Regions from separate parts of the Acutalibacter sp. JLR.KK004 genome, predicted to be linked through region 1. Evidence: predicted binding sites of a transcription regulator. Region 1 holds the regulator's gene; each other region holds the start of a gene.
The links. Region 1 encodes LexA, which represses DNA repair genes until DNA is damaged. Its sites were predicted from a motif close to CNAACANNTGTTNG; they were not measured.

Region 1 (9,782 bases):
CAGGTAAGGCACCGCGCCAATGTGATCCTCGTGCCCGTGGGTAATCACCACGCCCCGGATTTTGTCCCGGTTCTTCTCCACAAAGGTGAAGTCCGGAATCACCATGTCAATGCCCAGCATTTCCTCGTCCGGGAAAGAAAGCCCGCAGTCCACAATGAACATGTCCTCCTGGCACTCGTAAAGGGTGAAGTTCTTGCCAATCTCGTTCAGCCCGCCCAAAAAGTATGCCCGGATGGCAGGCTTCTGGGAGCGCCTGCCCCGCCCGTTCCGGCTTCCCCGCTTGTTCTGCTGGGGAGGCGGGAAAGCTTTTGCCGCCCCTTGCTGCTGCGAGAGGGCAATAGGCGCGCTGCCAATGGAGGGCCGCTTTGCCTTGCCCCGGGCCTCGCCCTTGGGCCTGGCTTCGTTCTTGGGGCGAGTGTCATTTTTCGGCCGGGCCTCTCCCTTCGGCCTGGCTTCCCCTTTGGATCGTGCTTCTGTTTTCCGCTGATCCGCCTTCTGCCGCCCCCTGCCGGGCCACCAGTTCTTCTGCCCCTCCTGCTGCTGGGGCCTTCTGGGGCCTGCTATCTTTCCAATGCGGGGCGTTTCCCCCGTCCCGCCCGAAGCCTTCTCCGCCTTGGGCAGGGGCCTGTTATTCTTTTTTCCGTTTTCTGCCACTTCTTTTCCTCCTAATTATCATGCTCAAGCGGTTTCTCATCAGCAAGCGGCTTTGCCGCCGGTTCCAAAGGGGTTTTCCGCCCCTTTGCAAACCGCGCCGGCTGTTACGCCAGCCTGCCCTGGAAATACGCTTACCGTAACAGGGCTTTTCAGTATCTTTCCGCCCTTTGCGTCTGCGGATGCACGGAAGGATGTCGGCGCAAAAACCTCTCGCGCGCATAAAAAAGGAAGCACAAAACCGGGGCCTGCCCTCCCTGCCTGCAAGCAGGGACAGAAGCGGGCCGAAAAGCCGCCTTTTCACCTGATCGCCCCGCCCGGGGCCATCCTTCACGTTTTCCGTATCTATACACATGCGGCAGCAGCCGCAGTCATGCCGTTTCCATGCAGGGAAATCCTGCCACTATTCTTATTGTACTCTATCCCGGGCCTTCCTGTCAAGCGCCCTGCCCTCTGCAATACAGCATAGGCGGCTCTCCCGGGTTTTATGCGGGACAAACCCTAAAACAGCAGATCATAATTCACCGGGGTGTAAAACAGCCGGCGCGCCTCCTCCGGATCGGCGGTCTGGCCCAGCACCCACATCAGCTTTGTCACCGTGGATTCCAGCGTCATGTCATAAGGCTCCAGCAGGTGGTAGCGCTCCTTCACCCTGTGCCCCACCTGGTACACAGAAAGGTCGCTGCCCTCTTGGGGCACCTGGGTGGCCAGCACCACCGTCTTGCCCGCCTTCACCAGCATGTCAAGCTGCTGGAGGTACGCATCCGGAATGCCTCCCACCCCATAGCTTTCGATAATCAGCCCGTCGCACCAGGCCCCCAGGGCGGAAAAGGCCTCTGGGGAAAGGCCGGGAATCAGCTTCAGCAGGGCCACCCGGTCATTCAGCTTCTTTGTAAACACAGGCTTCCCCGTCTCCCCGCAGGGCAAAAAGCGCACCACCCGGCTGTCCCGTATCTCCGCCAAATCGGGAAAATTGATGCTGGAAAAAGCGTTATAGCTTTTTGTCCTGGTTTTCCTGGCCCGCGTCCCGGCAATCACATGGCCCCCAAAGACAATGCACACCCCGCTGTCCCCGCAGCTTGCAAACCGCAGGCTGTCTAGCAGGTTCTGCCTGGCGTCGGTATCCTCCCGGTCAATGGGCTTCTGGGCGCCGGTGAGCACAATAGGCTTGCGGGTGCCCTGGATGAGGTAGGACAAAGCCGCGCCGGAGTATGCCAGGGTGTCGGTGCCGTGGCAAATTACAAACCCGTCGTAGCGGTGATAGTTTTCTTCCACCACCCCCGCCAGCCCCAGCCAATGGCTGGGGGTGATATTGGTGCTGTCAAGGTTCATGGGCTGAACCGCGTCCACCTGGCAGAACGTCCTGGCGTCCGGCACCCGGCCCAGCAGCTCCTCCGGCGGCAGGCCCGGTGCCAGCCCCCCTTCTGTTTTTGTGGAGGCGATAGTGCCCCCTGTGGCAATCAGCAAAAGCTTTTTCATACTTGCGCCTTTCCCCATATTATATAGTATGATGCGGGGCAGTCATTTCCTGAAAGTAACAACAGGTTACAAAGATGACAATTTGTTTACAAAACGCCCCTCTTTTTCCAAAAAATCGACCCATTTTACCATCATTCACAGTTTGTTCACAACCTGTTTTGCAGGATTTTTTGTGCCATCCTGCATTTTGCCTGTCTGCCCAGAAGAAACCTCAAACCCGAATTTTTGTTCCAAATCCTCTTGCGCTTTCCCCTTTCATCTGCTATACTGAAAGCAGAACATCTGTTTGAAAGGAGATCCTGCCATGGAAATAAAGCGTATCCCCTGGGAAAAGGCCCAGTTTTTTTTGACAGAGGGCGGCGGCCTCCCCCAGGACAACCCGCCCCCGGAAGCCGCCCTCCGGCTGCTGCGGCTGGCCGTCCGGCAGGAGCTGACCCCCCGGCAGCGGCAGTGCGTGGAACTGTATTTTTTCCAGGGCATGACCATGGAGGAAGCAGGCAAAGCCCTGGGCATCGGCAAGGCCACAGTGTGCAGGCATTTGCAAAAGTCCAAAAAGCGCCTGGGCCGCGCCCTGTCCTATAGCAAACGCACTTGAAAATCCCGAAAAACGGCCCATGCGCCCGCAGGCCAGCCGGGTACATGGGCCGCAATATCATTATGAAATCTTCAAAGAAGCATTTATTTGAGAAGAATCAATATAGTACAGTTTCAATAAATCAAAAGTTTTGTCCACTTTTTCAAAAGTGGTGGGGGTGGAGGGGGCAATGCCCCTTCCCCGCCGGAGGCCAGCCTCAGTTTTCCAGATCCTTCAGCTCTTCAATCTCCTTTTTGTCCACTTTCACCCTGCCGTCCCGCAGCACCTTCACCTGGTCGGCATGAAAGACCTTGGGCGCCGCGTCCGGATCCTTGTCCAGCCGCACAGTGAGCTTCCGGGTCAGCAGGTTTGTGTCTATCACAACGCCCTTGCCGTCCGGGGTGGACACCAAAGCATTCACCTTGGGAGTGGTGCGCAGCAGATCCTGGTAGGCCTCCTGCTCATATTTCAGGCAGCACATCAGCCGCCCGCAGGTGCCGGAAATCTTCACCGGGTTCAGGGACAGCCCCTGTTCCTTTGCCATTTTAATGGAAACAGGCTGGAAGCCGCCTAAAAAGGAACCGCAGCAGAAGGGCCTGCCGCAGATCCCCATGCCCCCCAGCATTTTGGCCTCGTCTCGCACGCCAATCTGCCGCAGTTCAATGCGGGTGTGGAACATCCCCGCCAAGTCCTTTACCAGTTCCCGGAAATCCACCCGCCCATCGGCGGTAAAATAGAACAGGATTTTGCTGTTGTCAAAGGTGTATTCCACGTCCACCAGCTTCATCTCCAGCCCGCGGCTGGCAATGCGCCTTTCACATGCCTTAAAAGCAGACTTCTCCTTTTTCCGGTTCTCCATCACTCGCTGGATATCTTCCCGGGTGGCCTTGCGCACCATCTGGCGCAAGGGCTGCACAATGGATTCGTCGCTGATTTCCCGGTTCCCCATGGCAACCTCGCCGCACTCCACGCCCCGGGCTGTCTCCACAATGGCCATGTCGCCCTTTTCCAGGCGCTCCTGGCCTGGGTCAAAATAATATACCTTGCCTGTATTTTTAAAGCGTACCCCGATTACCTCGGCCATACACAGCTTCCCCTTTCCAAAGGGCCAAAGCCCTCCTAATATGCCCCGCCCCAAAGGGAAAGCAGGCCATATCACTTTACCAATATTGTAGCCGCCTGTCCCTCTCCAAGATGAGGATAAGACGCCGCGTCCCCAAAGCCAAAGGGCTTTCTCAAAGAAAGCAGGCCCCAGCCAAAGGAACCGCTTGCTGAAAGCTACAGAAAATAAAGAAAACCTGCGGTGCGCCTATCGCCCACCGCAGGTTTGGTGCAGGTAACAGGACTTGAACCTGCATGAACTTGCGCTCATATGGACCTGAACCATACGCGTCTGCCAATTCCGCCATACCTGCATACCATATTCATCTGCGCCCTTTCCTGAGCGCTTGTTTATTATAGCACCTGCTGGTATAAAAGTCAACAGCTTTTGCAAATTTTTTTCGACTGCTTCCCCCCTTTTCCCCTGGCGCGATTTATGGTATACTGAGACGAAACTGTTTTATGAACTAATTTAAATGAGGAGGAGTATTTCCTATGGCTGAAAAACCTATCGGCATTATCGGCGCCATGGCGACAGAAGTGGAGGCCCTGCTTGCTGCCATGCAGGAAGAAAAGGTGGAGGAATTTTCCGGGCTTGCCTTTCACAGCGGCACCCTGGAGGGCGTGGCCTGCGTGGTGGCGGAATGCGGCCCCGGCAAGGTGAACGCCGCCGTGTGCGCCCAGACTATGGTGCTGCGGTACAGCCCCCGGCTTGTTATCAACGTGGGCGTGGCGGGAGGCGTGGGGCCTCAGGTACACATTGGGGATCTGGTGGTGGCTGCTGCCTGCGTGCAGTATGATTTCGACACCACTGCCATGGGCGATCCCCTGGGCACCCTGTTTATCCGCCGCGCAAGCGGGGAAAACGAGGATATCCTGCTGCTGCCCTGCTGCGAGGAAGCTGCCGGGCTGCTGCTGAAGGAAGCCCGCAGCATTTATGGCGGCGCGCACTTTGGGGTTATCTGCACTGGGGATGTCTTTGTGGCTGACGCGGAAAAGAACCAGTTCCTACAGGAAAAATTTGAGGCCCATGCTGTGGAGATGGAGGGCGGGGCTATTGCCCAGGTGTGCTATATGAACAGCGTGCCCTGCGCGGTGCTCCGGGCCATTTCCGACTGCGCCAACGACGATTCTCCCATGGATTTCCCAGCCTTCACCAAAATGGCCGCAGAAAAGACCGGAAAACTGCTGGGCGCGGTGCTGCCAAGGCTGTAAAGGCGTGTTGCTTGTCAGATTTTGTATGTAAAGGCAGAACCTTTATTGTCAGAAAATCGTGTAAAGTTATATAACTTGTCATGCTCGGTTGAAATATGGCAGGCAGGTTCTAAAGAGGGTGGCTGGTGCCGCCCTCTTTTTTGCAGGCGCTCTATCTTCAAACAAGCCCTAGCCCCTTGACAAAACGAACAATCGTTAGTATAATAATAGAAACTAACGGTTGTTCGTTTGGAGGAATACGTTTGCAGATGAAAGAAAAAATTTTGTGGGAGGCACTGGGGCTTTTCTCCCAGCGGGGCTATGACGCAGTATCAGTGCGGGAGCTGGCAAGGGCTGTGGGCATTCGGGAAAGCTCGCTGTACCACTATTTTCCCGGCAAACAGGCCATTTTTGACAGCCTGGTGGAGTTATGCTGGGAAAAGGCCCAGGAATATTTCCAGGCACAGGGTCTGCCCTTCTCCACCGAAGATGACCTCTCCGTTTTCGGGCAGTCCAGCCTTGCCCCGCTGGGAGAAACCCTTGCCGGAATATTCCGGTATTTCTTTGAAGATCCCTGGAACAGCCAGTTCCGCCGGCTGCTGGTGGTAAGCCAATATGCCCACGAGCTGGCTGGGGCTGTGTATCAAAAACTGTATAGGGATTACCCTTTACAGGTGGAGGAAGAGATTTTCCGGCGGCTGATGGCAGAAGGCAAGTGCCCCCAGGGAGATCCTGCCGCCATGGCGCTGGGCTTTTACGGCGGGGTGTTTTTGCTGCTGCACACCTGTGAAAGCTGGGAGGAAGCCCAGCCCCGCTTTATGGCACATTTGCGGCAATTCACCCGGCAGCAGGGCTTCGCCGCCGGAACAGAGGAGGGAAACCCATGAAAACTTTGATACTTTACCACTCGAAAACAGGCTTTACCGCCCAATATGCCCAGTGGCTGGCCCAAGACTTGAGCTGCGCGTGTGTTCCCTATAAAGGCCGTAAAGCTATATCCCTTGACACATTTGACGCCATTGCCTTTGGCAGCGGCCTGCGGGCCGGGATTCTCCCTGGAGCCAAGTGGTTTTTTAGACAAGCGCCAAGGCTGGAGGGGAAACGCCTGGCTTTATTCTTTACTGGGGCCATGCCCCCGGATCCGGTGGGGATTGAACGGGCTGTCCAGCAAAATGTCCCTCCAGAGGCGAGGGAGCGGGTGCCTGCATTTTACCTGTGGGGCGGGCTGAATTATGAAAAAATGGGCTTTGTGGACAAGGCCATGATGGCTGCTTTCCGCAAGATGCTGGGCGCCAAGAAAAATCCCACGCCGGAGGATCAGGAAGCGATCCAGACGGTGGCTTCTTCCTTCAGCAAGGCGGAGCGGGAAAACCTGCGGGAACTGGAAGCCTATTTGCGGGTGGGCAGATAGCGGCTATACATGACAAGGCATGATGCTTTACACAAGTATCACGCCTTGTCTGTTTGAAAGCTGTTCCCCTTTACAGATACCGTATCACGGCAATAACCTTTCCCAGCAGGGAAACGTCTTTGGCGTAGATGGGGGAGAAATCCGGATTTTCCGGCTGCAAGCGGACGCGGCCCTCCTCCCGGTACAGGGTTTTTACGGTGGCCTCATCCTCCAGCAGGGCCACCACAATGTCCCCGTCCTCCGCTGTGGGCACCCGTTCCGCAATTACGTAATCCCCGTCCAGGATGCCTGCGTCCCGCATACTCAGGCCGCTGACATGGAGGGCAAAAAGCTCCTTGCCGGTTTTCTGGGGGAAGGGGATGTAGCCCTCTATGTCCTCCACTGCCAGGATGGGCAGCCCTGCCGTTACCTTGCCCATAATGGGCACCTGTACGGCGGCTTCGCTGCCTTCAATGCGGATGGAGCGGTTCAGCCCAGCTTCCCGGGTGATGTAGCCCAGCTTTTCCAGGGTTTTCAGATGGGCGTGGACTGTGGAGGTGGAGCGCAAGCCTGTGGCGTTGCAGATCTCCCGCACAGTGGGGGGGATGCCGGAGGGCATTTGCTCCCGTAAAAAATCAAAAACTTTTTGCTGGCTTTTCGTTAAGGGTTCCATTGCCATGCCTCCTGTGGAAAATGGGCAGGGGAAAGCGCCCGGATTATACGAGGGGTATAGCCCTATGAGAGGCCACACCAAGGTTTCTTATTTGTATTATATCATATGTTCTCTGAAAATGAAACGTTTGTTTGAAAACTTTTCAAAATTTTTCTGGTGCGTTTTCGACAGTTTTCGGGAAAATTCACAAATCCGGCAGAATTTCTTTAAGGTTTATTCACAAGGCCGTAACAACTCTTTGGAAAAAAGGTTTATAATAGAGGTGTACTCAAAAGAAATGGACCGCACCTTTTCTTGAGATACATGTTCTATAGTGAACGCCCCCAAAAGAGGCTGCCTCTTTTAGGCCGCGTGAACTAACCCTCCTCAATAATACCCCTCAAGCAAAAGGAAGAAAGGCCGAAAGTTTCTCGGCCTTTCTTCCTTTTGTGTATATTTCCTTTTTGGGCGGGCCAGAATACAGTTGCCATGCAAAATGTATTTTACTCCGAAAGGAATGGAACCACCATGAATGGAAAACGATTCTCAGAAGGTAAGGCAAGGCGCAACGGCTTTTATCTGGCCCTGGCTGTTTGTCTGGTGGCGGTGGGCATTGCCGCCTGGAGCACCTATGACGCAGTGCAGGACTATCTTGGCCCGGAGGACGCCTCTACAGATCCCGCGCTGGTTGAGCAGCAGGAAGAGGACGTGCGCAGCGGCCAGAACGTCCTGAAAGACGACGATCCGGAAGCGCCTAAAAAGGAAAGCGCCAGCTCCTCCGTCCCCTCCGGGAAAACCTCCTCCGCTGCCTCGGCCGGGGCGAAGTTAGCCGGCAGCACGCCTAAGAAAATTGCCCCCACCAAAAGCCCATCTCCCACTCCCGCGCCTGAGGAGAGCGAGGCTTCCCAGGTGCCCGCTACGGCCCCGCTCTATGAAATCAGCACAGAAATGCTGTATCCGGTGGCCTCCAAGCAGATTGACAAGGCCTACAGCTCCGGGGCGCCTATGTACTCTGAAACTATGAAGGATTGGCGCGTCCACGCTGGGTGCGACATTGCCGCTGAAAGCGGGGAGCAGGTGCTGGCCTGCGGCAACGGCATTGTGAAGGAGACGTATACGGACAGTATGCTGGGCAACGTCATTGTTGTGGAACATGGGGACTATATGTTTTACTACTGCGGCGTGGGAGAGGAATTCCTGGTGCAGCCGGAGGACGTAGTGTCCATGGGCCAGGCTATCGGCACCATCACCGCTGTGCCTGAGGAAGCTGCCCAGCAGCCCCACCTCCACCTGGAGGTGCGCCGGGACGGGGCCTGCATGGATCCCCGCAGCGTGCTGGAGGGAAAGAACTAGCTTTTGCTTCCGGGGTTTGCCTCTGGGGTTTTGCCTCCGGCGGCTTAAGGGGTGTTTTTGAAAAACACCCCTTAAGAATCCCCAAAAACTTTTAAGACGCACAAAACGGCAGGAAACAGCGGCGCATGCTGCCCGGTTCCCTGCCGTTTTACTGTGGTTTTTAGTGGTACTGGGGAAGCCAGCTTCCGTGGGTTTCGATTAAGTCATCCACCATTTTGATGATGGCGTCTATATCCAGCTCGCTGCCGGTGTGGGGATCCAGCATGGCGGCCTGGTAGATGTGCTCTTTCTTCCCGGTGACAGCGGCCTCGATGGTGAGAAGCTGCACGTTGATGTTGGTCATGTTCATAGCGGCGCACTGCACAGGCAGCCGGCCTACCCGGCAGGGGTGTATGCCCATGCCGTCTACAAGACAGGGCACCTCCACGCAGGCATCCTGGGGCAGGTTTTCGATTAAGCCCCCGGTGTTCAGCACGTTGCCGCCGATTTGGTAGGGATCACCGGTGACAATGGCTTCCATGATGTGGGAAGCATACTCCCGGGAACGCTGGTGCTGAAGCTGGTGGCTTTGGCGCAGCTCGTCCCGCTGCTTGGCCCACTTCTTAATCTGATCCACGCAGCGGCGGGGGTATTCGTCCAGGGGAATTTGGAAGCGGCCGATAAGCTCGGGATATTTTGATTTGATGTAGAACATGTTGTACTCTGCGTTGTGCTCGCTGGACTCGGTGCAATAATAGCCGAACTTGTCGATGTAGTCAAAGCGCACCATGTCCTTGTGCTGTTCCTTTGCGTTCTTCTCCTTAGCCCGACGGCGGATTTCCGGGTACAGGTCATTCCCGTCCTTGTCCTTGATTTCAAGCAGCCAGCCCATGTGGTTGATGCCGGCGATAAGCTCCTTGCGGCCCGGAAGCTTATCCTCCATATCCAGGGCCTTGAGAAGCCCTTCGCTGCATACCTGGACACTGTGGCACAGGCCTATGGTTTTGACATTTGTATAGCGCTGCATGTAGCCGGAGAGCATGGCCATGGGATTGGTGTAGTTTAAGAACCAGGCGTCTGGGCACACCTCTTCCATATCCCGGGCAAAGTCCGCCATTACGGGGATGGTGCGCAGGGCGCGCATGATGCCGCCAATGCCCAGGGTGTCGCCAATGGTCTGGCGCAGGCCGTACTTTTTAGGCACCTCAAAGTCGATGATGGTGCAGGGATCGTACAGCCCCACCTGGATGGCGTTGACCACAAAGGCCGCTCCCCGCAGGGCTTCCTTCCGGTTTTCCACCCCCAGGTAGGTGGTGATTTTCCCATGGCCCCCCAGGGTTTCGTTCATGGCCCCTAAAATTTCCGCGCTTTCCGAAAGCCGCACGCCGTCGATGTCATAGAGGGCAAAC
Region 2 (9,782 bases), 1.6 Mb from region 1:
CATTTTATAATAGCCCTTCATAATGTTATAGCCCTTTGCCACAAACTCGCCGTCCACATTATCGGGCAAGTCCTCCCCTGTTTCCGGATCCACAATCTTGCACTGCACCCCGAACATGTCCCCGCCTACAGTGTTCACCCGGGTTTCCAAGGAATCGGTGGTCTTGCTCATGGTGCAGCCGGGGGAAGCCTCGGTCTGCCCATAGGTGATGCAGATTTCACTCATGTGCATTTTTTCCACTACATCCTGCATGACCTTCACCGGGCAGGGGGAGCCTGCCATAATGCCTGTGCGCATGTGGGAGAAGTCTGTTTTTGCAAAGTCCGGGTGTTCCAGCATGGCGATGAACATGGTGGGCACCCCATGGAAGGCGGTTATCTGCTCCTGGTTAATGCAGTGCAGGCCCTTGCGGGGAGAGAAGGCAGTGATGGGGCTCATGGTGGAGCCATGGGTCATGGAGGCTGTCATGGCCAGCACCATGCCAAAGCAGTGGAACATGGGCACCTGGATCATCATGCGGTCGGCGGTGGACAGATCCATGCAGTCGCCAATGGCCTTGCCGTTGTTCACCACATTGTAATGGGTGAGCATAACCCCCTTGGGGAAGCCTGTGGTGCCGCTGGTGTACTGCATGTTGCACACGTCATCCTTGTGAATCCGGCTGCGCCGCACTTCCACCTCTGTGGGCGGGATGGAATCTCCCAGGCCGATGGCGTGCTCCCAGGTGTAGCAGCCAGGCTGCTTGCTGTCGATGGTGATGATATTGCGCAGCACAGGCAGCTTTTTGCTGTGAAGCTTGCCGGGCAGGCAGCGGGTAAGCTCCGGGCAAAGCTCCTTCATAATGCCTACATAGTCGGAATCCTTGAAGCCGTCAATCATCACCAGGGTGTGGGTGTCGGACTGGCGCAGCAGGTACTCCGCCTCGTGGATTTTATAGGCCGTGTTCACCGTCACCAGCACCGCGCCGATTTTCGTGGCAGCCCAGAAGGTGATGTACCACTGGGGCACGTTTGTGGCCCAGATGGCCACGTGATCCCCCTTCTTCACCCCCATGGCAATAAGCGCCCGGGCAAACTGATCCACGTCGTCCCGGAATTCGGAATAGGTGCGGGTATAGTCCAGCTCTGTGTAGCGGAAAGCATACTGGTCGGGGAACTCCTGCACCATGCGGTCCAGCACGTCCGGGAAGGTTTCGTCAATCAGCGTCTCCTTGGGCCAGACATATTTGCCGGTGCGGGCACGGTTATCCTGCAGCTCCACCCGCTTCCGGGACACAGAGGCAAAGTAATCGTGCATAAAATTGGCAAACTGGGGGAACACCACGCCTGCGTCGGACAGGTGCCCGGCCCAGCGCTTCACCCATTCCAGGGAGATGTAGCCGTCATAGCCGATACCGCGGAGGGCGTCGAACATTTCCGGCAGAGGCAGGTCGCCCTCTCCCATCATGCGGTACTGGGCTTCCCCGCCCTCCATCACGCTGTCCTTTACATGGACATATTTAATGTACTCCCCCAGGTTCCCCACAGTTTCCGCCGGGGATTCCCCCCTGTAGCGGAAGGGGTGGTGCATGTCCCACAGGGCCTGGACAGAGGGCATGTTCACCTGATCCAAAAGGGCTTTCAGGCGTTTGGTATCCGCATACACGCCGTTTGTCTCCACCAGCAGGGTGACCCCAAAGCCCTGGGCAATGGTGCCTAAAAGCCGCAGGCAGGAGGCCACAAAGCTGTCGTCCACCTCGTCCTCAGCCTGGGGGTGCAGATCGCCCAAAACCCGGATATAGGGGGTGCCCAGCTTCTTTGCCAGCACCACATACTGGGTGATTTCCGAGATGTTTTTATCGTAGTCCTTTTTATATTTCAGGCTGCACCCGGAAGCAAGGCAGGGCACCTCCAGCCCCAGGGAGCGGAGCTTTTCAATAGTGCTGGGCAGGCGTGCGTCCGTAAAAGGCCGGGCGTTCACCGCGAAAATGTCCTCTCCCAGGCCCCGCACCTCAATGCCGTCAAAGCCCAGGTCTTTTGCCATGGAATAGATGTCTGTCCAGGAAAAATCCGGACAGGCAAGAGTGGAAAAACTAATCTTCATTGCAGCCACCATGCGGTACAGAATATGCACCGTTCCTCTCTATAATATAGTATATATGGGGGTAAGGGGTCGTTCAGCCTTTGGCCAGCCCCGTTGCCGGCAGGGTTTTCTGCTTTTTAGCCCTTTGGGCATACAGCTTCCCAGCCCTGTCCATCCGCCGGATGCGCAGCAGGAACAGCGCCCCGAACAGCAGAAGCCCCAGACAGCCAAACACCCCGTAAAGCCCCGGTCCGGTCAGCAGGCCCACTTCCCCTTTGGCAAAGTATATCCCTGCCGCCGCCATGGCGGTTACGCCGCTGCGGGAAAGGGCGGCGGGCAGGATGCTTCCGGTGCGCAGGGTCATATAGGACAGGGACAGGCCCAGCAGGAAGTAGAACAAAAGCCCGGTAAGAAGCCCCAGGACAGGGAAACCCCCATAAGCCCTGCCGTAAAAATACCCGTCAAAAAACAGGGGGGCATACCACAGCGCCCACACCCCGGAGCAGGCCAAAGCCGCTTTCATAGGGGCGTTTTTACCGAACAGCTCCTGGGCCTTGGGCAAAAGGTATCCCTGGAAGCCCAGCAGCTCTGCCGCTGACAGCAGGATGTTGGCAAAAGGCCCTGCCAGCACCCCCATGCCCAGCAGGGAGCTGAACATGCCGGAAGCCTGCTCCCGGGTCATGCCGCCCTCTATCAGCCCCGCGATAAATGTTTCCCCCTGGGGATCGTACTGCTGGGGGTGCATGGTGAAAAACAGCAGTCCCGCCACCAGCGCCAGGGCTGTGGGGAACACATAGCCAAAGCCATAGGTGAGGAAATTCCCCTTGAAGTGAGGGGCCAGGCCCCACAGCTCCGGGTCAAAGCCATAGCCCTCCTGCCTGCGGCAGATGAACATAGCCGCAAGGGGAGCCAGACTGCCCAGCACCAGCACAATGTCAAAATTCGCGTCTCCATACCGCTGGCCGCAGCCCCAGGCTGTGAAATATCCTCCCCAGACCACCCCAAAGGTTATGGCTAAAAACAGGCCCTGCTTCCGCAGAAGCTTTTGCCTTTCCGACTCCCCCACATTCCTTTCCCCCTCTCTTAAAGCTTCCGCCTGCCAATGTCCCTGCGGTACATAACGCCTTCAAAATTCACCATGTCCACAGCCCGGTAAGCCGTTTCCAGGGCCTCCTCCAGGGTATCCCCCAAAGCGGTGAGGCCCAGCACCCTGCCGCCGTTTGTGTAAAACTTCCCGTTTTCCCTTTTGGTGCCCGCGTGGTATACTGTCACCTCCGGCATGGCGGCAATCTGCCCTTTTTCGTCCAGCCCGGCAATCTCCAGGCCCTTGGGATAGCTGCCGGGATACCCGCCGCTTGCCAGGATGACACAGGCGCTGGCCTTTTCGCTCCACTTGATTTCCAGCTCTCCCAGGCGCTCCTGGGCCACAGCGGTGATAATCTCCGCCAAATCTGTCTCAAGCCTTGGCAGCACCACCTGGGCTTCTGGATCCCCAAAGCGGGAATTGTATTCAATCACCTTAGGGCCGTCCGGCGTGAGCATCAGGCCGAAATACAGGCAGCCTTTGAATTTGCGGCCTTCGGCGTTCATGGCCTGCATGGTGGGCAGGAAAATTTCCTCCATGCAGCGCTGTGCCGCCTCTTTTGTGTAGGCGGGGTTGGGGCTGATGGTGCCCATGCCCCCGGTGTTGGGGCCTTTGTCCCCGTCATAGGCCTGCTTGTGATCCATGGAGGAGGCCATGGGGCAGAGGGTTTTCCCGTCTGTAAAGGCCAGCACAGTCACCTCCGGCCCGGTGAGGAACTCCTCCACCACCACACGGCTGCCGCTGTCCCCAAAAATCTTGTCCTCCATCATAGACTGCAGGGCTTCTTCCGCTTCCTGTTCGTTCTGCGCAATCACAACGCCCTTGCCCAAAGCCAGGCCGTCCGCCTTGACAACAACGGGATATTTCCCCTGCTCCCGGATGTACTCCAGCGCCGCGCCCTGTTCCGTAAACACCTCATAGGCCGCCGTAGGTATCCCATACTTTTTCATCAGGTTTTTGGAAAACACCTTGCTGCTCTCAATCTCCGCCGCCTTGGCGTTAGGCCCGAAGCAGGGGAAGCCCGCCGCTTCCAAAAAGTCTGCCATGCCCGCGGCCAGGGGATCGTCCGGGGCCACAAAGATAAAATCCGCCTTGTGCTCTTTCGCAAAGGCCAGCACGCCCTCCTTGTCCATGGCCCCCACCGGCCCGCAGGCGGCGTCGCAGGCGATGCCGCCGTTGCCCGGCACGCAGTACAGCTTTCCTGCCTTCGGGCTTTCCTTCAGCTTGCGCACAATGGCGTGCTCCCGCCCGCCGCTGCCGATTACCAGAATATCCATTGTCCAGGCCCCTTTCCAATTTTTGCACAGTAATTTTTTTGTTCTGCTGTGATTTTTATGTGTTTTCACGCATTGACTTGCTAAAGCCTTCTGCCCCGGAAGGGGGCCTGCCTAAAAGACAGGCCCTTTTAAGGCCGCAGGACTCTGTCCCGCACCCTGCAAGCCTTTTTGAAAAAAGGCTTGACCTAAAAACCGGGTTACAAAATTTTCGGGATTTCCTCCAGGCTTTGCACCGTATAATCGGCGCCGCTGTGGGGATAGCCGGGCTTTGTTATGTGGATGGCGCCCCACCCGGCATTTTTCGCGCCCCGTATGTCAGCAATGGGATTGTCCCCCACCATCCAGATGCGGCCCGGGAAGTTCGCCGCCTCCTCCGCCTTGCGGAAGATGCGCACGTCAGGCTTCACCACGCCAACCGTGCCGGAGTTCACCACCCCGGCAAAGTAATGCCGTAGCTTCAGCCTGTCAAGCAGCCCTTCCCATTCCGGGAAATTGTTGGTGAGGATGTAGTTTTTGTATCCCTTAAAGGCACAGGCCATCAAGGCCCCCGGCGCTTCCGGGCGCACCCGGTACAGCCTCTCATCCTGCACAACCTCCCGCATCCGCCCCGCGGCCTCCGCCGCCAGGAGGGACGGCACGCCCTGGGCCTCATAGGCTTCTGCGAATTTTGCTGTTAAGCACTCCCAGAACGCTTCCCCGGTCAAGGTCTGGTCGCCGTCCGGGTGCCAGGGCAAGCCGCTTTTCAAATATGGCCGCAGCTTCTCTTCCATCACCCCGTATTTCGAGGCGGATTCCCCCAGCGCCAGCACCAGGCACCTGCGCCAAGTGGGCTGTCCGTCTGTCAGCGTCCCGTCAAAATCCCAAAAAATAGCCTTGCGCATATTGCATCCCTTTCCCCGGCCACCCCCGGGAACCCGTTCCCTGCGCGTCCACAAGCGTATGCCCACCCCTGCCCCGCAGCGGGCAAAGCCAGCTCCCCGCGTCCCGGGTCCAGCGTCACGCTGGTTAGTGGTGGAACAGGCGGATGCCTGTGAAAGCCATAGCCATGCCGTATTTGTCGCAGGTGGCAATCACGTTGTCATCCCGGATGGATCCGCCGGGTTGGGCAATAAACTCCACGCCGGATTTACGGGCGCGCTCGATATTGTCCCCAAAGGGGAAGAAGGCGTCGCTGCCTAAGGCCACGCCGCTCATGGTGTCCAGCCAAGCCCGGCGCTCTTCCCGGGTGAAAACCTCCGGCTTCTCGGTGAAGAAATTCTCCCACTGACCGTCTGCCAGCACGTCCATATACTCGTCGCCAATGTATACGTCAATGGTGTTGTCCCGGTCTGCCCGGCGGATGCCCTCTTTAAAGGGCAGGGAAAGCACCTTGGGGCACTGGCGCAGGTACCAGTTGTCCGCCTTATTGCCTGCAAGGCGGGTGCAGTGTACCCGGCTCTGCTGGCCCGCGCCCACGCCAATGGCCTGTCCGTTCTTCACATAGCACACCGAATTTGACTGGGTATATTTCAGGGTAATGAGGGAGACAATCAAATCCCGCTTGGCCTCCGCTGTGAGGGTTTTGTTCTGGGTGGGCAGGTTTTCAAGGAGGCTTTCGTCAATTTTCAGCTCGTTGCGGCCCTGCTCAAAGGTGATGCCAAACACGTCCTTGTGCTCGGTGGGGGCCGGGGTGTAGGCAGGGGCTATCTGCACTACATTATAGCCGCCCTTGCGCTTTTTCCTTAAAATCTCCAAGGCTTCCTCTGTGTAGCCAGGTGCGATAACGCCGTCGGAAACCTCCCGGGCCAGCAGCCTGGCTGTAGAGGCGTCGCAGGTGTCGGAAAGAGCGGCCCAGTCGCCATAGGAGGACATGCGGTCTGCCCCTCTGGCGGCGGCATAGGCGCTGGCAATGGGGGAAAGTTCCAGATCGTCTACAAAATAAATCTTTTTCAGGGTGTCAGAAAGGGGCGCATACACAGCGGCCCCGGCAGGGCTTACATGCTTGAAGGACGCGGCGGCAGGCAGGCCGGTGGCGGCCTTCAGCTCCTTCACAAGCTGCCAGCTATTAAAAGCGTCCAGGAAATTGATATAGCCCGGCTTGCCGTTTAAAACCTGTACGGGCAGTTCCCCGCCGTCCTTCATAAAGATGCGGGAGGGCTTCTGGTTGGGGTTGCAGCCATATTTTAACAACATTTCGTTTGCCATCTAACGCACAACCTTTCTGCAAAAAGAAAATTAGTTTTCGGGTCAAACCCTTTTCCAAAAGGGTTTGCAGGGTTTGGGACAGAGTCCCAAGGTCTTGCCCTTCCAGCAGCGCGAAACGCTGGAAGGGTAGAGGGGACGTGCCAGCGGCACGTTCACTCGCAGGGGAACCAGCGTAAGTGTTCCCCTGGAGGATTTTGCAAAGCAAAAGCCTGTGGCCGGAAAGAGCTTGAGAGAACCGCCCCGCAAGGGGTGCTCTCAAGGCGGGCATCAGCCCGCCCCAGGATATTGCGCCATTATATCACTGGTTCTTGTTCACAATCCGCGTTTCCATAGCGCCGCTTTCCAAATCTATAAAGCGCACAAACAGGGAAACCTTGTTGTCCTCATTGAGGCTTTCCCACAGGCCCTGTGTGAACCCGTCAATTTCGCTGGGGATTTCTACCGGAGTGGGTTCTCCCGCAAAGGAGGGCACCGGGTTCCCGTCTCCTTCATAGGTGTGGATGAAATGGCCCAGGCCGGGCTTTGCCTCATAGGAGAAGAACTGCCGCTGGGCAAAGTCCCCGTCGCCGTCTGTGCTCTTTAAAATGGACAGCCAGTAGTTGCCCTTGTCCTTTAAGTCGATAATGCCGGAAATCCGGGGGGTGAGGATGGGGGGATCCGGCTCAAAGGTGCGGGTAAGCAGGGCGCGGATAAAACAGCCGGGGGCTATGCAGTCCGGGCGCCCGGCAATCTTGTCATAGATGGTGTCGGTCTGGTCGCCGTTTGTCACAATCATGCCGCCGTCGAACATGCGCACGGGGAAATAAATCACCAGGGAGGGATCGGAAAGCAGAGCGGGATCAAAGGCCTGGGTGCGCATATCGCCCCCCTCTGCCACGAACACCCGGTTGCGGGAGTTCACGCTGCGGCCCATAATGAAATAGGCTGTAACGGCGCATTTGCCGTCCCCGCTTTTGCCGATGACAATCCCCCTGCCGGGATAGGAATTGCCCCGCAGTTCTTCATAAATGCTGACTGGCTTCATCTGTCATTCCCCTTTCTTCTGTTCCGCTAAGATGTTCACTTTCCCGTCTTTGACCTGTAACCTGCCCTCGCAGAACAGGCTGACGGCCTGGGGCAGAAGCACCCATTCCGCCTCCTCCATCACCCGGCGCTGGAGGGTTTCCGGGGTGTCCCCGTCTTTTACCTCCACCGCCTTTTGCAGGATGATAGGCCCGCCGTCGCACACCTCGTTGGCAAAGTGGACTGTGGCCCCTGTAAGCTTGCAGCCCCGGGCCAGCACAGCCTCGTGGACATGCAGGCCATAAAACCCTTTCCCCCCAAAGGCGGGAAGCAGGGCGGGATGCACGTTCATAATGCGGTTTTCATATGCCTTTATGAAATTATCCCCTGTAATGGTTAAAAACCCTGCCAGCACCACCAGATCCACATCCCGGGCCTGCAAGGCATGGATAAGGGCTTCGCTGTAGCTTTCCACGTCGGGATAGTCCCTGCGGCACAGGACAATGGCCTCTATGCCCGCCCTTTTGGCCCGCTCCAGGGCAAAGGCGTCTGCCCGGCTGGCAACCACCACCCGGATAGCGCCGTTTTCAATCTTCCCGGCCTGCTGCGCGTCAATCAGCTTTTGCAGGTTGGTGCCGCCGCCGGACACCAGCACGCCTATGTTCAGCACAGCACAACCCCCTTTTCCCCAGATACCACCTGGCCGATAATCTCCGCCTGCTCCCCGGCGCCCCGCAAAGCCTCCAGGGCCTTTTGGGCCGTGTCTTTGGATACAGCCAGGCACAGGCCAATGCCCATGTTAAAGGTGTTATACATGTCCCGCTCCGGGATGCCGCCTGTTTTGGCGATTAAATCGAAAATGGGCAGAGAGGGCAGGGCCGCCTTTTCCACCCTGGCGGTAAGCCCCTCCTTCATCATGCGGGGGATGTTTTCATAGAAGCCGCCGCCGGTAATGTGGGACACAGCCTTCACGTCCGCCGCCTCTATCGCCGCCAGCAGGGGCTTTACATAGATGCGGGTGGGGGTCAGCAGCGCCTCTCCCAGGGTGCTGCCCAGCTCGTCCATGTGTTTTTCCACAACCGCCCCTTCGTCCCCTATACCGAACACCCGGCGCACCAGGGAAAAGCCGTTGGAATGCACGCCGGAGGAGCGCACCCCGATAAGCGCGTCCCCGGCCTGGAGCCTGCTGCCGTCTATGACCTTTTCTTTATCCACCAGGCCTACGGTGAAGCCCGCCAGATCATAATCGTCCTCCGCCATCATGCCGGGGTGCTCGGCAGTTTCCCCGCCGATAAGGGCGCAGCCAGCCTGCACGCAGCCTTCCGCAACCCCCGCCACAATCCGGGCGATTTTCTCCGGGAAGTTCCTGCCGCAGGCGATGTAATCCAGGAAGAACAAAGGCTTTGCGCCGCAGCACACCACGTCGTTGACGCACATGGCCACCGCGTCGATGCCAATGGTGTCGTGCTTGTCCATAAGCATGGCGATTTTCAGCTTGGTGCCCACGCCGTCTGTGCCGGACACCAGCACCGGCTCTTTCATGCCCTGCACCGGCGGGGCAAACAGCCCCCCAAAGCCGCCAATCCCTGAAACCACGCCGGGAATCATGGTGCGGGCCACATGCTTTTTCATCAACTCCACCGATTCATACCCCGCGGTCACGTCCACGCCCGCGGCCTTGTAGCTGTCGCTGTAGCTTTCCATAGCGCTGCCTCCTTCTTTTTCCTCAGGTTTCCCTGCCAGTCCCACATTTTCTCGTTTCCATGGCCTGTCTGCGGCTATTGTACCATATTTGTCCTGCCCCGTCAATTGACACACTATACAGAGCAGGGCCTATGCCGGAGTTTTAGGACACCCCGCCAGCCTTATAGAGGTAAGCCCGGCCCTTTTTCCCCGCCAGCTCCACAGCCCCCACTGTGCGCAGCACATTTAAGGCGGCCTGGGCCTTCTGCCGGGAAAGCTTTGCAGGGCGGGTGAAATCCTGCACGGTAAACTCTCCGGGAAGCCCTGGGGGCAAAAGCCCGCTGTAATCCGCCGGGCGCTCCAGCCATAAAGCGTCCAGCAGCCGGATGGGCATACGCTCAAAGCACACTGTGCGCTTACGGCCCACCTTGATTTCCGGGCGCTCCAGCCGGAACTCCTCTGTTTCTAAAAGCAGCACGCAGAACCGCAGC
Region 3 (9,782 bases), 1.7 Mb from region 1:
TGTCGTCCACAGGCAGCAGGGCCACTTCTGTGTCCCCAAGCCCCTCCCCGCAGGAAAGGGTAATGCTGCCCCCATCGGAGGAGATTTCCTCGTGGGAATAGGCGAACTCCTCCCCGCTGCCAGGGGGCACGTAGATAGTGAGGGCGATATCTTTCCCGCCGCAGGCAGCAAAGAGCAGGGCGGGCAGCAATGTCAAAAGAGCGGCTATGCGTTTCATCATGTCACCTCCATGCTGTGAAAAACCGGGCCGCCCAGGCGGCCCGGTACAGTACAAGGATTTACCGTATGGAGAAACGGTATTCGGTCTTGGTAGCAAAAGCTTTTCCCGGGGTTAAGAAGGCAAAGGGGAAGCCCGGCTGGTTAGGGGAATCGGGATAGAACTGGGTTTCCAGGCAGAAGGCGGTGTGAGGCTCCATGGCCTTGCCGTCCTTGCCGGTTAAAGGCTCCGGCGCCTTGTTAAAGGTGTAAAGCTGCACGCCGGGCATGTCCGACCACACCTCCATCACCCGTCCGCTTTCCGGCTCAAAGGCCTCGGCAAGCTTCCGGAAGCCCTCCCCGTCCACGCAGAAATTGTGGTCAAAGCCGCCGCACACCTGGATCAGATGGTCGTCCGCGAACATATCCTGGCCCAAAGGCTTGGGGGAAGTAAAGTCCAGCGGCCCGCCCTGTACAGGCAGAAGCGTCCCTGTGGGAATGAGATCGTCTGTTACCTCTGTCACCTGCCCGGCATGGATTTGCAGGGTGGTGTCAAAAATTTTCGCCTGGGGATTCCCGGAAAGGTTAAAGAAGGAATGGTTGGTGGGGTTAAAAGGCGTGGGCTTGTCTGCTGTGCCGCTGTACTCCATGCGCAGCGCCCCGTCCTTTGTGAGGGTGTAAGCCACCGTCACAGAAAGCCTGCCGGGGAAGCCCTCCTCTCCCTCCGGGCTTTCCGCAGAGAAAGTGATTTGCGGCTCCTCCCCGTCCTGGGCTTTGGCCTGCCACAGCACCTGGTGAAAGCCTCCCGGGCCGCCATGCAGGGAATTTTCCCCATCATTTTTGGCTAAAGGATAAGCTTTCCCCTCCAGATGGAACAGCGCGTTCCCAATGCGGTTGGCATACCGGCCCACCGCGGCCCCCTGAAAGTTCGCCCCGAAATATTCGGGCAGGGTGCGGTGGCCCAGCACCACGTCTCCCGGGGTTCCAAGCTTGTCCGCCACCCACAGGCGGTGAACGCGGCAGCCGTAATCCGTCGCTTCCAGAGTAAGCCCCTTCGGGCCTTCCAGGATGTAAAGCTTTGCCTCCCTGCCGTCAGGCAAAGTGCCAAAAGTTTTTACAGAAATAGGCATGGGAGTATTTTAGTCCTCCATCTTGCCCAGCAGGGCCGCGCCGATGATGCCTGCGTCGTTGCCCAGCTTTGCCCGGCAGATAGTGGTCTTTTTGGTGGAATTCATGGCATACTGCTCTTTCTCTACATACTCCCGCACAGGGGCCAGCAGGGTTTCGCCCTCGTTGCTGATGCCGCCGCCCACGCAGAGGATGTCGGGCTGGAAGATGTTGATCATGTCAATAAGGCCCACGCTGAAATAATGGATATACTCGTCCACAATTTCCTTGCCCACAGGATCGCCCTGGCGCATGGCGTCAAAAGCGGTGCGGCCGTTTACATTGTCCATGCTGCCGTCGGCCAGCGTCCACAGGGGGGAGTCCTTAGGAGCGTCCGCCATATGCTCTTTGGTGGTTTTGATAAGGCCGGTAGCGGAAGCGTAAGTCTCCCAGCAGCCGTGGCGCCCGCAGGTGCAGGGGCGGCCGTCCACCACGATAACGGTGTGGCCCAGCTCGGCGCCGGCGAAGTTGCTGCCGGAATAGATTTTGTGGTTGATGATAATGCCGCCGCCAACGCCAGTGCCCAAGGTGATGGCAATAGCGTTGTCAGAGCCTTTCAGGGCGCCCGCCATGTACTCGCCGAAAGCTGCGGCGTTGGCGTCGTTCTCCATCAGTACCTGCTTGCCCTCCAGGCGCTGGGAAAGCATTTCCTGCATGGGGGTGTTTTTAAAGGGCAGGTTGTTGGCAAATTCAATAATGCCGGTGGATTTGTTGATAGTGCCGGGAGAGCCTACCCCTATCCAGGGCACGTCTGCCAGGGTCAGCCCGGCGCTTTCCAAAGCCTTGCGGGCTGTTTCCGCCATGGCGTCCGCCACCTGCTCCGCGTTTTCGGTCTGGGTCTTGCTGTTGGCGCGGGCAATGATTTTATTTTCCTCATCTACAATGCCCACGGCGATGTTGGTGCCGCCAAGGTCGATGCCAAGATAGTACATAAAACATGACTCCTTCACAAAAGAAATTCAGGGGATCTTCCCTTGCCCCAATTATACTATATGTTGGGGTGCAACGCAAACACTTTTTGTGAAATTTTGAAAGAACTTTTCCCCGGCCTGTCCGGTTCCCCGGCGGGAAACAAGGCGAGAACAAAATTTCGGAAAACCCTTGCTTTTTAAGAATATATGTTCTATAATAAAGGCTGTAGAAAGCAAATGAAAGGGGCGCGGCCATGGAAAACGGGATTCTGCACGTGGATATGAACAATTTCTATGCTTCTGTGGAGTGCCTCTTTGCGCCTCAGTACCGGGACGTGCCCATGGCAGTGGCAGGGGACGAGAAAAGCCGCCATGGGATTATCCTGGCCAAAAACATGCTGGCAAAGGAAAAGGGCGTGAAAACAGCGGAGCCAATCTGGCAGGCAAAGCGCAAGTGCCCGGGCCTGCAAATCCTGCCGCCCCATCACGAGCGGTACGCCCGCTTCTCCAGGCTCGCCAAGGAGATTTACAGCCGCTATACCGACCGGGTGGAAAGCTTCAGCCTGGACGAGTGCTGGCTGGACGTGTACGGCAGCGGCAGCCTTTTCGGGGACGGGGAGCAGATTGCCCACAGCATCCGCCGGGCTGTGAAGGAGGAGCTGGGACTGACGGTTTCCATCGGGGTTTCCTACAACAAGGTGTTCGCAAAGCTGGGAAGCGATTATAAAAAGCCCGATGCGGTGACAGTGTTCGGCAGGGAGGCCATGGAGGAGGTTATCTGGAAAATGCCTTGTACGGATCTGCTGTTTGTGGGGCCTCAGACGGCGAAAACCCTGGGGAAGTTCGGCCTGCACACCATCGGGGACATTGCCCGCATGAAGCCTGTTGCCATGCGCCAAATGCTGGGAAAGCTGGGGGATACCCTTTGGAAATATGCCAACGGCCTGGACGATGCCCCGGTGGCGGCTGTGGACGGGGAGACAGAAGTGAAGTCCATCGGCAACAGCACCACCCTGCCCCGGGATATCACCACAGAAAGCGAGATCCGCTGCACCCTGCTGGATCTGGCGGAAACTGTGGCGGCCCGGCTGCGCAAGCACAGCCTGAAGGCCGGAGAAGTGCAGATTACAGTGCGCAGCGCGGACTTTGAAGAGTACCAGCGCCAGCAGAAGCTTCCCGCCCCTGTGTGCGACTCCCAGTCCTTATACCGGGCCGCCCTTGCCCTGTACCACAAAGAAAACAGGCGGTGGGCTGTGCGCCTGCTGGGCCTGCGGGCCGGGCATCTGGTGGACGCGGGGGAGGCCCAGCTCAGCCTTTTTTCCCAGGAGGATGGCACAGAGCGCCGGGAAAAGCTGGAGACGGCTGTGGACGTTCTGCGCGCCCGGTTCGGGAAAGACAGCGTGGGCCGGGCCTTGGGGCTGGAGCGCGATAAACAGCAGCCCCCCGGACGGTGAAACCGGCTGCGCCGGTTTTGCGGGGCTTCGCCCCTGCACATTTCTTCCTTAAAGGAAGAAATGCACCGTCCGGGCAGGGAAGCAGAAGCCATGGGGGAGCCAAAACAGAAGGAAAGGGGAGAGGACGTTTGAACCTGATGGAAAAGCTGGAGGTGCTGACAGACGCGGCAAAGTATGACGTGGCCTGCACCTCCAGCGGGGTGGACAGGCCGGCAGTGCCCGGGCGGCTGGGGAGCGCGGTGAAGGCGGGCATCTGCCACAGCTTTGCGGCAGACGGGCGGTGCATCTCCCTTTTAAAGGTGCTTTTAAGCAACGACTGCGCCTTTGACTGCGCCTACTGTGTGAACCGCCGCACAGCGGACAGCCCCCGGGCTACCTTCACCCCGGAGGAGCTGTGCAGGCTCACCATGGAGTTTTACCGCCGCAACTATATTGAGGGCCTGTTTTTAAGCTCTGCTGTGGTAAAAAACCCAGATTACACCTGCGAGCTGATGCTGCAAACCCTCCGGATGCTGCGGGAAAAGGAAAAGTTCTGGGGGTATGTCCATGTAAAGGCCATCCCCGGGGCAGATCCCCTTTTAACCCAGCGGCTGGGGTTTTACGCCGACCGCATGAGCGTGAACATTGAGCTGCCCTCCCAGAAAAGCCTTTCCCTGCTGGCCCCCCAAAAGAGCAAGGAGAAGATTTTAAAGCCCATGGGCCAGATACGGGACGGCATCCAGGAGAATGCCCACGATCTGGCGGTGTACAGGGGCGCGCCCCGCTTTGTGCCTGCGGGGCAGTCCACCCAGATGATCATCGGGGCCACGCCGGAAAGCGACAGGCAGATTTTAAACCTCACCGAGGGCCTCTATAAAAAGTACAGCTTAAAGCGGGTGTTCTTTTCCGCCTACATGCCTGTGGTGGAAAACAGCAGCCTGCTGCCTGCCCGCTCCACGCCCCCGCCCCTTCTGCGGGAGCACAGGCTCTATCAGGCAGACTGGCTCCTGCGGTTTTATGGCTTTGCCGCCGGGGAAATCCTGGACGACGCCCACCCGGACTTCAACCCCCTTTTAGATCCCAAATGCAACTGGGCCGTAAACCACATGGAGCATTTTCCCCTGGAAATAAACAAGGCCCCCTATGAAATGCTGCTGCGGGTGCCGGGCATCGGGGTGAAAAGCGCCATGCGCATCCGGTCGGCCCGGCGGTACTGCCAGCTTGACTTTGAGGGCCTGAAAAAGCTGGGGGTGGTGCTCAAGCGCGCCCGGTACTTCATCACCTGCAAGGGCAAAAGCATTTCTCCCCTGCCCATGGATAACCCGGCGGTAATAGCCGGGGCCATCAGCGAGCGGGGCTTTGCCCAAAACGCCGCCTCCCTGCAAAGCTGGCAGGGGGAAGCCTTTTCCGCCCCGGAGCAGCTTTCCCTTTTTGCCCCCACCCCGGCGGATAAGGTGCAGCGGCTGACAGGGCAGATTTAGGGCAGAGGCTCACCCCCTAAAGACCCGCGCTAGCTTTGAAGAAGGTGATGCATTCGTAAAACGGATGGACGGAATTTTTGTGTTTTTCAGGTGGATTCATCAATGTCCGCTTGGACGATTTTATCCAGGAACCGCAAGAGAAAGGAGGGAAAAGGATGGCACAGGGAGTTGTATATCGGTATGACGGCAGTTTTCCAGGCTTTTTGTGCTGTGTGGCCCAATGCTTTTTCGACAAAGCCCTGCCTTTGGGAATCGAGCCTCTGGACGAGCCACAGGCCACCCTGTTCCCGGTGCGGGAAATCGTGACGGAGGAGGCCCTTGCGGACAGGGTGGCCCGCTCCGTCCCCCAAAAGATTTCCCCAGAGGTGTGGGACATGGCACGCCGGGGGTTCCTCACCTGTATGGAGGAAAAGGAAATGCGCCTGCTGCGCTTTTTGCTTTTGGGCTACAAGGAGGGGGGCAGGGCTGCCCGGCTGGCTGTCAACAGCGATGTGGACGCTGTGAACAAGGCCCTGCTCTACCTGAAAAACGAGGCCCATTACCACGTGGAGTTCCTCCGCTTCGCGGATTACGGGGACTTCCTGGGGGCCACCATCACCCCCAACAACACGGTGCTGCCCCTGATTGCCCCCCATTTCTGTGAGCGCTTTAACACAGAAAATTTTATGATTTACGAAAAGACCCACCAGTTCGGCTTTTTCCACAGGCGGGGAGGCCAGCGCGGCTTTTTCCAGGCCGACCGTATCGACTTCCCGGCCCACACCCCGGAGGAAGAATGCTTCCAGGCCCTGTGGAAGCGGTATTATGACACTGCCGCTGTGGAGGGGCGCATAAACCCCAAGCTGCGCCGGGGCAACATGCCCATGCGGTACTGGCAGAATATGACAGAGTTCCAGCGGGTGGGAAAATGAAGGATGGGGTAGGAAAACTTGCAAAACAGGTTGTGAACAAACTGTGAACAATGGGAATTTCCGTACAAAAAACCCCTGGTTTTTGGGAAAAACCGGGGGTTTTGTAAACCATTTGTAATCTTTTTACTAGTTTGTCATTTTTATCCCCCTGCCTAAGAAAAACGCCTTTTTCAGGTTGCAGCTTCAGAGGGGGGCGGAGGGCCGCCGGCGCCAGACTCCATAGACTGCCGGACAGCGGCCCGGTATTCCATAGGGGTGCTGCCTGTCTGGGCCTTAAACTGCTTGGCAAAGTAGCTGGGGCTGGAGAAGCCGCAGTCCAGGGCAATGGCGGTAACAGGCTCGTCTGTCAGGGAGAGGCGCTCGGCGGCGGCAAAAACCCGGCGGCGCTGGAGGTATTCCATGGGGCTGCAGTGCAGGTAGCGCTGGAAGGCCTTCTGGCAGGCCCGGGGGCAGATGTTCACCTGCCCGGCAATGTCCCCCAAGGTAACAGGCTCCCGCAGGTGCTCCTCCATCCATTTAAGCATGGCCTTCACCCGGTCTTCCTGCACCTCCGCCACCTGCCGGGAGGGAGCCACCTGGCCCCGCTGCCTTGCCAGCAGCACCATGCGGGACAGGGCCTCCCGCACCAGAAACTCATAGGCCGGAGGCTCCTCCTGGCAGGCCTCGAAAACCCGCCGGAAGTCCTCAAAGAAAGACTTGTCCTCCGGGCCGGGGGAAAATTTTATCACAGCCGGGCCTTGCTCTATGAGCGGGCGCACATATATGGTGTCGAACACGCTGCCGGGGGATCCAGCCACAATGGCGGCGTCGAACAGGAAGGAACGGTATTGGGAATCTCCCTGGGTGAAGGCAAAGGAGTGCAGCGCCCCGGAATTGATAAAATAAGCGTCCCCGGCGCAAATGCTGTAGAGCTTGTCCCCAATGCCCATCTGGGCCTGGCCCTCCAGCAGCAGGAAAACCTCCATCTCCGGGTGCCAGTGGGAGGGGACGGCGGAAGGATGGCAGCCCCGGTATGGCCCGCTGACATCGTTTACAATCAGGTCGAAAAAGTGGGGGATGTCCTCGGTAAGCTCCCGCCTCTGGGCGTCCAGGTTCATAGAGGGGTTTTTTTGCAGCATGGGCGTGCGTTTTATCATAACAGCGTAATCCTTCCTTCCGCATTTTTCGCGGGGCCTCTCCTCAGGTGTTCGCTTTTGTACTAGTATATGCCGCTTTTGTGAAAGCGTCAAGGGCTTTTTCAGCGTATACTAAATACAACGAAATAGCCCGAAGCTCCCAGGGAATCCATGGGGAGGAAGGAGCGGGGGGCGTTCGCTTTCTGTATAACACAGCGTATAAGAGGTAATGCACTTCCTTTAATTTTGGGGGCCGCAGGACGGATGCGGCCTCCCTGTATTTTTCGTATGGGGATGTTTTAATACGCAAAAAGCTCTGGGAACGCGCCCGGGGCTTTTTGCGTATGGCCCCAAATGTCAAGAAGTTTTTAGAAAAAAGTTTGAGAAGCAGCAAGGTTTGTAGGAGTATACAAAGAAAGCCCCGTGTTGTTGTACAACAACACGGGGCTTTCTTTGTACGGAGGCGGTGCTGCATTGGTTCGGCGTACAGCAAACAAGCCGGAAAAGCCTCTGCTTTTTCGGCTGGCCCAGGCTATTCAGTTTTGGCAGGTCAGGCAGAGGACATGAAAATGGACGTCATGTCCTCTGCGGACTTCCAGCCAAGTATCTTTCTGGGGTACTGGTTCATCCAGTCCTGCACCTGCCGGACTGCCTTTTTCGTTACCTTACTGAAATCCGTGCCCTTGGGGAAGAAACGGCGTATCAGGCCGTTGGCATTCTCGTTGCTGCCCCGCTCGTAAGCGCTGTAGGGGTGGCAGTAGTAGATTTTTGTGCGGGGGCCGCGTCCATAACGGGTGTGCTCCATGCCCTGGCAGTCCGCGAATTCGCTGCCGTTGTCGCAGGTGATGGTCTTGAAGGTGCGCCGGAACTTGCGCCTGCCGTATTTCTTCTCCAAAACGTCCAGGGCTTTCACCACGCTGCCGGCTGTCCTGTCCGGCAAAAGGACAATAATCTCATATCGAGTTGTACGCTCTGTCAGCACCAGCAGAGCGCCGCGCCCATCCTTCCCGCTGACAACCGTATCCATTTCCCAATGCCCGAAGGTTTTCCGCTCCTTCACCTCCGGCGGGCGCTTCTCAATGCTGTCCCCAGCAGAAGCCCGTGCGGCTTTAGGGCGGCTGGACTTACGGTTCCGGCGCCTGCCTTTATAGAGGAGGTGCTCCTTTTTCAGCTTCAGGAATACGTCCTCCCGGTAGATGTAATTGTAAATGGTATTCACACATAACCGGGTGGAAAACCCCCTTTCCTCCTGCATTTTCGCCGCCACAACAGCGGGAGAGTATCTTTTTTCTACTATCATCCGTTCGATGTAATTTGCCGCAGCGAAGTCGTTTCCCAGCTTCAAATCCATCCCGCGAACCGCCAAATGCGCCTGATACCAGCGCTCCGCCGTATCAGCGCAGTAAACCTCTACGAACTCATACTCTGGGGTCATCTGCAAGGTTATGCCACGATGGATTTCGTTGTAAATGCTTGCCCGGCTCACCCCGATATACGCCGCGATTTTTGTCTTGCTTTCCCTGTTTTTCAGCATCCGCTCTATAATCAATCGGTCGTTCCACTTGATATCCTTACAACCGGTTTTTTTCATGGTTTCGCTCCTTTTTTGGGGCAATCGCAACCGTGCCATCTGTAAACAGACAAGCCCCGGCCCATGAGGGCCGGGGCTGTCACTCATACCAGCAGCAGGCCCTCATCCTTTGCGGCCTGTGTGTTCATAATATCCTCGCCGTTGCGGTAAATCGCTAAAATCCGGAACCCGTCCCGCAGCTTGGCTTTCGCCTTTTCCGGGTCGTCATAGGTCAGGATCCGCACGTGTACCTTGTCCATGAGCCAGTACACCCTGCTGGGGTTTGCCAAACTGTCCTCCATAGCCCGTTTCCGGCTTTTGGGTATGCTCATCTTGAAATCGTTTAAGCAAACAGGCTGCTGCATAAATCATCCGCTCCTTTATCCGTTAAACCGAAATATACCATTTGTACATTATATAAACTTTTATACTGATTGTATTTTAGCGGGTTTGTCGAATTTTGTCAACAGGGAATATCCCTTTGGCAATAAAAAAAGAGGGAGCGCCCCATGGGGCACTCCCTCCAACTGTCTGTGCTTATCTCTGCGGGCCGGTATCTGAACCCCTTTCAGGGACTGAATCCCCACCCCGCCCGCCTTTTCCCAGTCCGGCAGGTTCCTGCTGAAACCGTCCACAAGCACGTCCTCCTGGGTTAAAGGCCTGCCCAGGGCTTGGGCCTTACTCTGTCCCAAAGGCACGAAAAGCCTGTTTTCCTGGGGGATTTCCGGCAGATACCGGTCAAGCCACGCCTGCTGCTCCTCCATAGCGTAAGGGCCGGGAAACGCCGGCGCCAGAATGTACACCTGACAGCCCTCCTGCCCTGCCAGCAGCCTTGCGGCCTCTATCATGCTCCACTCCGGGGCAAGGTTTGCAAAATATCCAGGCTGGAACAGTTCCTCCAGGCTTTCCAGTTCCAGATTCGGCTTTGCCAACACGCCGACTGAATTTATATAAATATTCTTCATAGTCTTATGCTCCTCTGTTATTTAAGATTTTTCA

Region 2: a site for LexA is predicted at 6,631-6,644, ahead of VSQ30_RS04765 (phosphoribosylaminoimidazolecarboxamide formyltransferase). Genes of this name have one in related genera too.
Region 3: a site for LexA is predicted at 2,442-2,455, ahead of dinB (DNA polymerase IV). Genes of this name have one in related genera too.

Annotation. Positions count from the first base shown of each region.
Region 1 is NZ_JAYMNQ010000001.1:2,438,353-2,448,134, forward strand. Features, by position in the region: gene VSQ30_RS13210 (ribonuclease J) at 1-654, opposite strand, end outside; gene VSQ30_RS13215 (asparaginase) at 1,153-2,130, opposite strand; gene VSQ30_RS13220 (RNA polymerase sigma factor) at 2,435-2,725, shown strand; gene VSQ30_RS13225 (PSP1 domain-containing protein) at 2,922-3,788, opposite strand; tRNA gene VSQ30_RS13230 (tRNA-Leu) at 4,033-4,119, opposite strand; gene VSQ30_RS13235 (5'-methylthioadenosine/adenosylhomocysteine nucleosidase) at 4,301-5,020, shown strand; gene VSQ30_RS13240 (TetR/AcrR family transcriptional regulator) at 5,269-5,886, shown strand; gene VSQ30_RS13245 (flavodoxin domain-containing protein) at 5,883-6,410, shown strand; gene lexA (transcriptional repressor LexA) at 6,481-7,062, opposite strand; gene VSQ30_RS13255 (peptidoglycan DD-metalloendopeptidase family protein) at 7,570-8,394, shown strand; gene VSQ30_RS13260 (alpha-glucosidase/alpha-galactosidase) at 8,555-9,782, opposite strand, start outside.
Region 2 is NZ_JAYMNQ010000001.1:825,540-835,321, reverse strand. Features, by position in the region: gene VSQ30_RS04785 (AMP-binding protein) at 1-2,082, opposite strand, end outside; gene VSQ30_RS04780 (CPBP family glutamic-type intramembrane protease) at 2,156-3,127, opposite strand; gene purD (phosphoribosylamine--glycine ligase) at 3,145-4,422, opposite strand; gene VSQ30_RS04770 (HAD family hydrolase) at 4,620-5,303, opposite strand; gene VSQ30_RS04765 (phosphoribosylaminoimidazolecarboxamide formyltransferase) at 5,428-6,606, opposite strand; gene VSQ30_RS04760 (IMP cyclohydrolase) at 6,905-7,630, opposite strand; gene purN (phosphoribosylglycinamide formyltransferase) at 7,634-8,278, opposite strand; gene purM (phosphoribosylformylglycinamidine cyclo-ligase) at 8,272-9,312, opposite strand; gene VSQ30_RS04745 (DUF8091 domain-containing protein) at 9,455-9,782, opposite strand, start outside.
Region 3 is NZ_JAYMNQ010000001.1:753,312-763,093, forward strand. Features, by position in the region: gene VSQ30_RS04370 (hypothetical protein) at 1-220, opposite strand, end outside; gene VSQ30_RS04375 (aldose epimerase family protein) at 279-1,325, opposite strand; gene VSQ30_RS04380 (ROK family protein) at 1,335-2,294, opposite strand; gene dinB (DNA polymerase IV) at 2,528-3,727, shown strand; gene VSQ30_RS04390 (putative DNA modification/repair radical SAM protein) at 3,856-5,187, shown strand; gene VSQ30_RS04395 (TIGR03915 family putative DNA repair protein) at 5,343-6,098, shown strand; gene VSQ30_RS04400 (helix-turn-helix domain-containing protein) at 6,269-7,234, opposite strand; gene VSQ30_RS04405 (IS30 family transposase) at 7,764-8,804, opposite strand; gene VSQ30_RS04410 (hypothetical protein) at 8,888-9,148, opposite strand; gene VSQ30_RS04415 (5' nucleotidase, NT5C type) at 9,209-9,748, opposite strand; gene VSQ30_RS04420 (helicase-like domain-containing protein) at 9,780-9,782, opposite strand, start outside.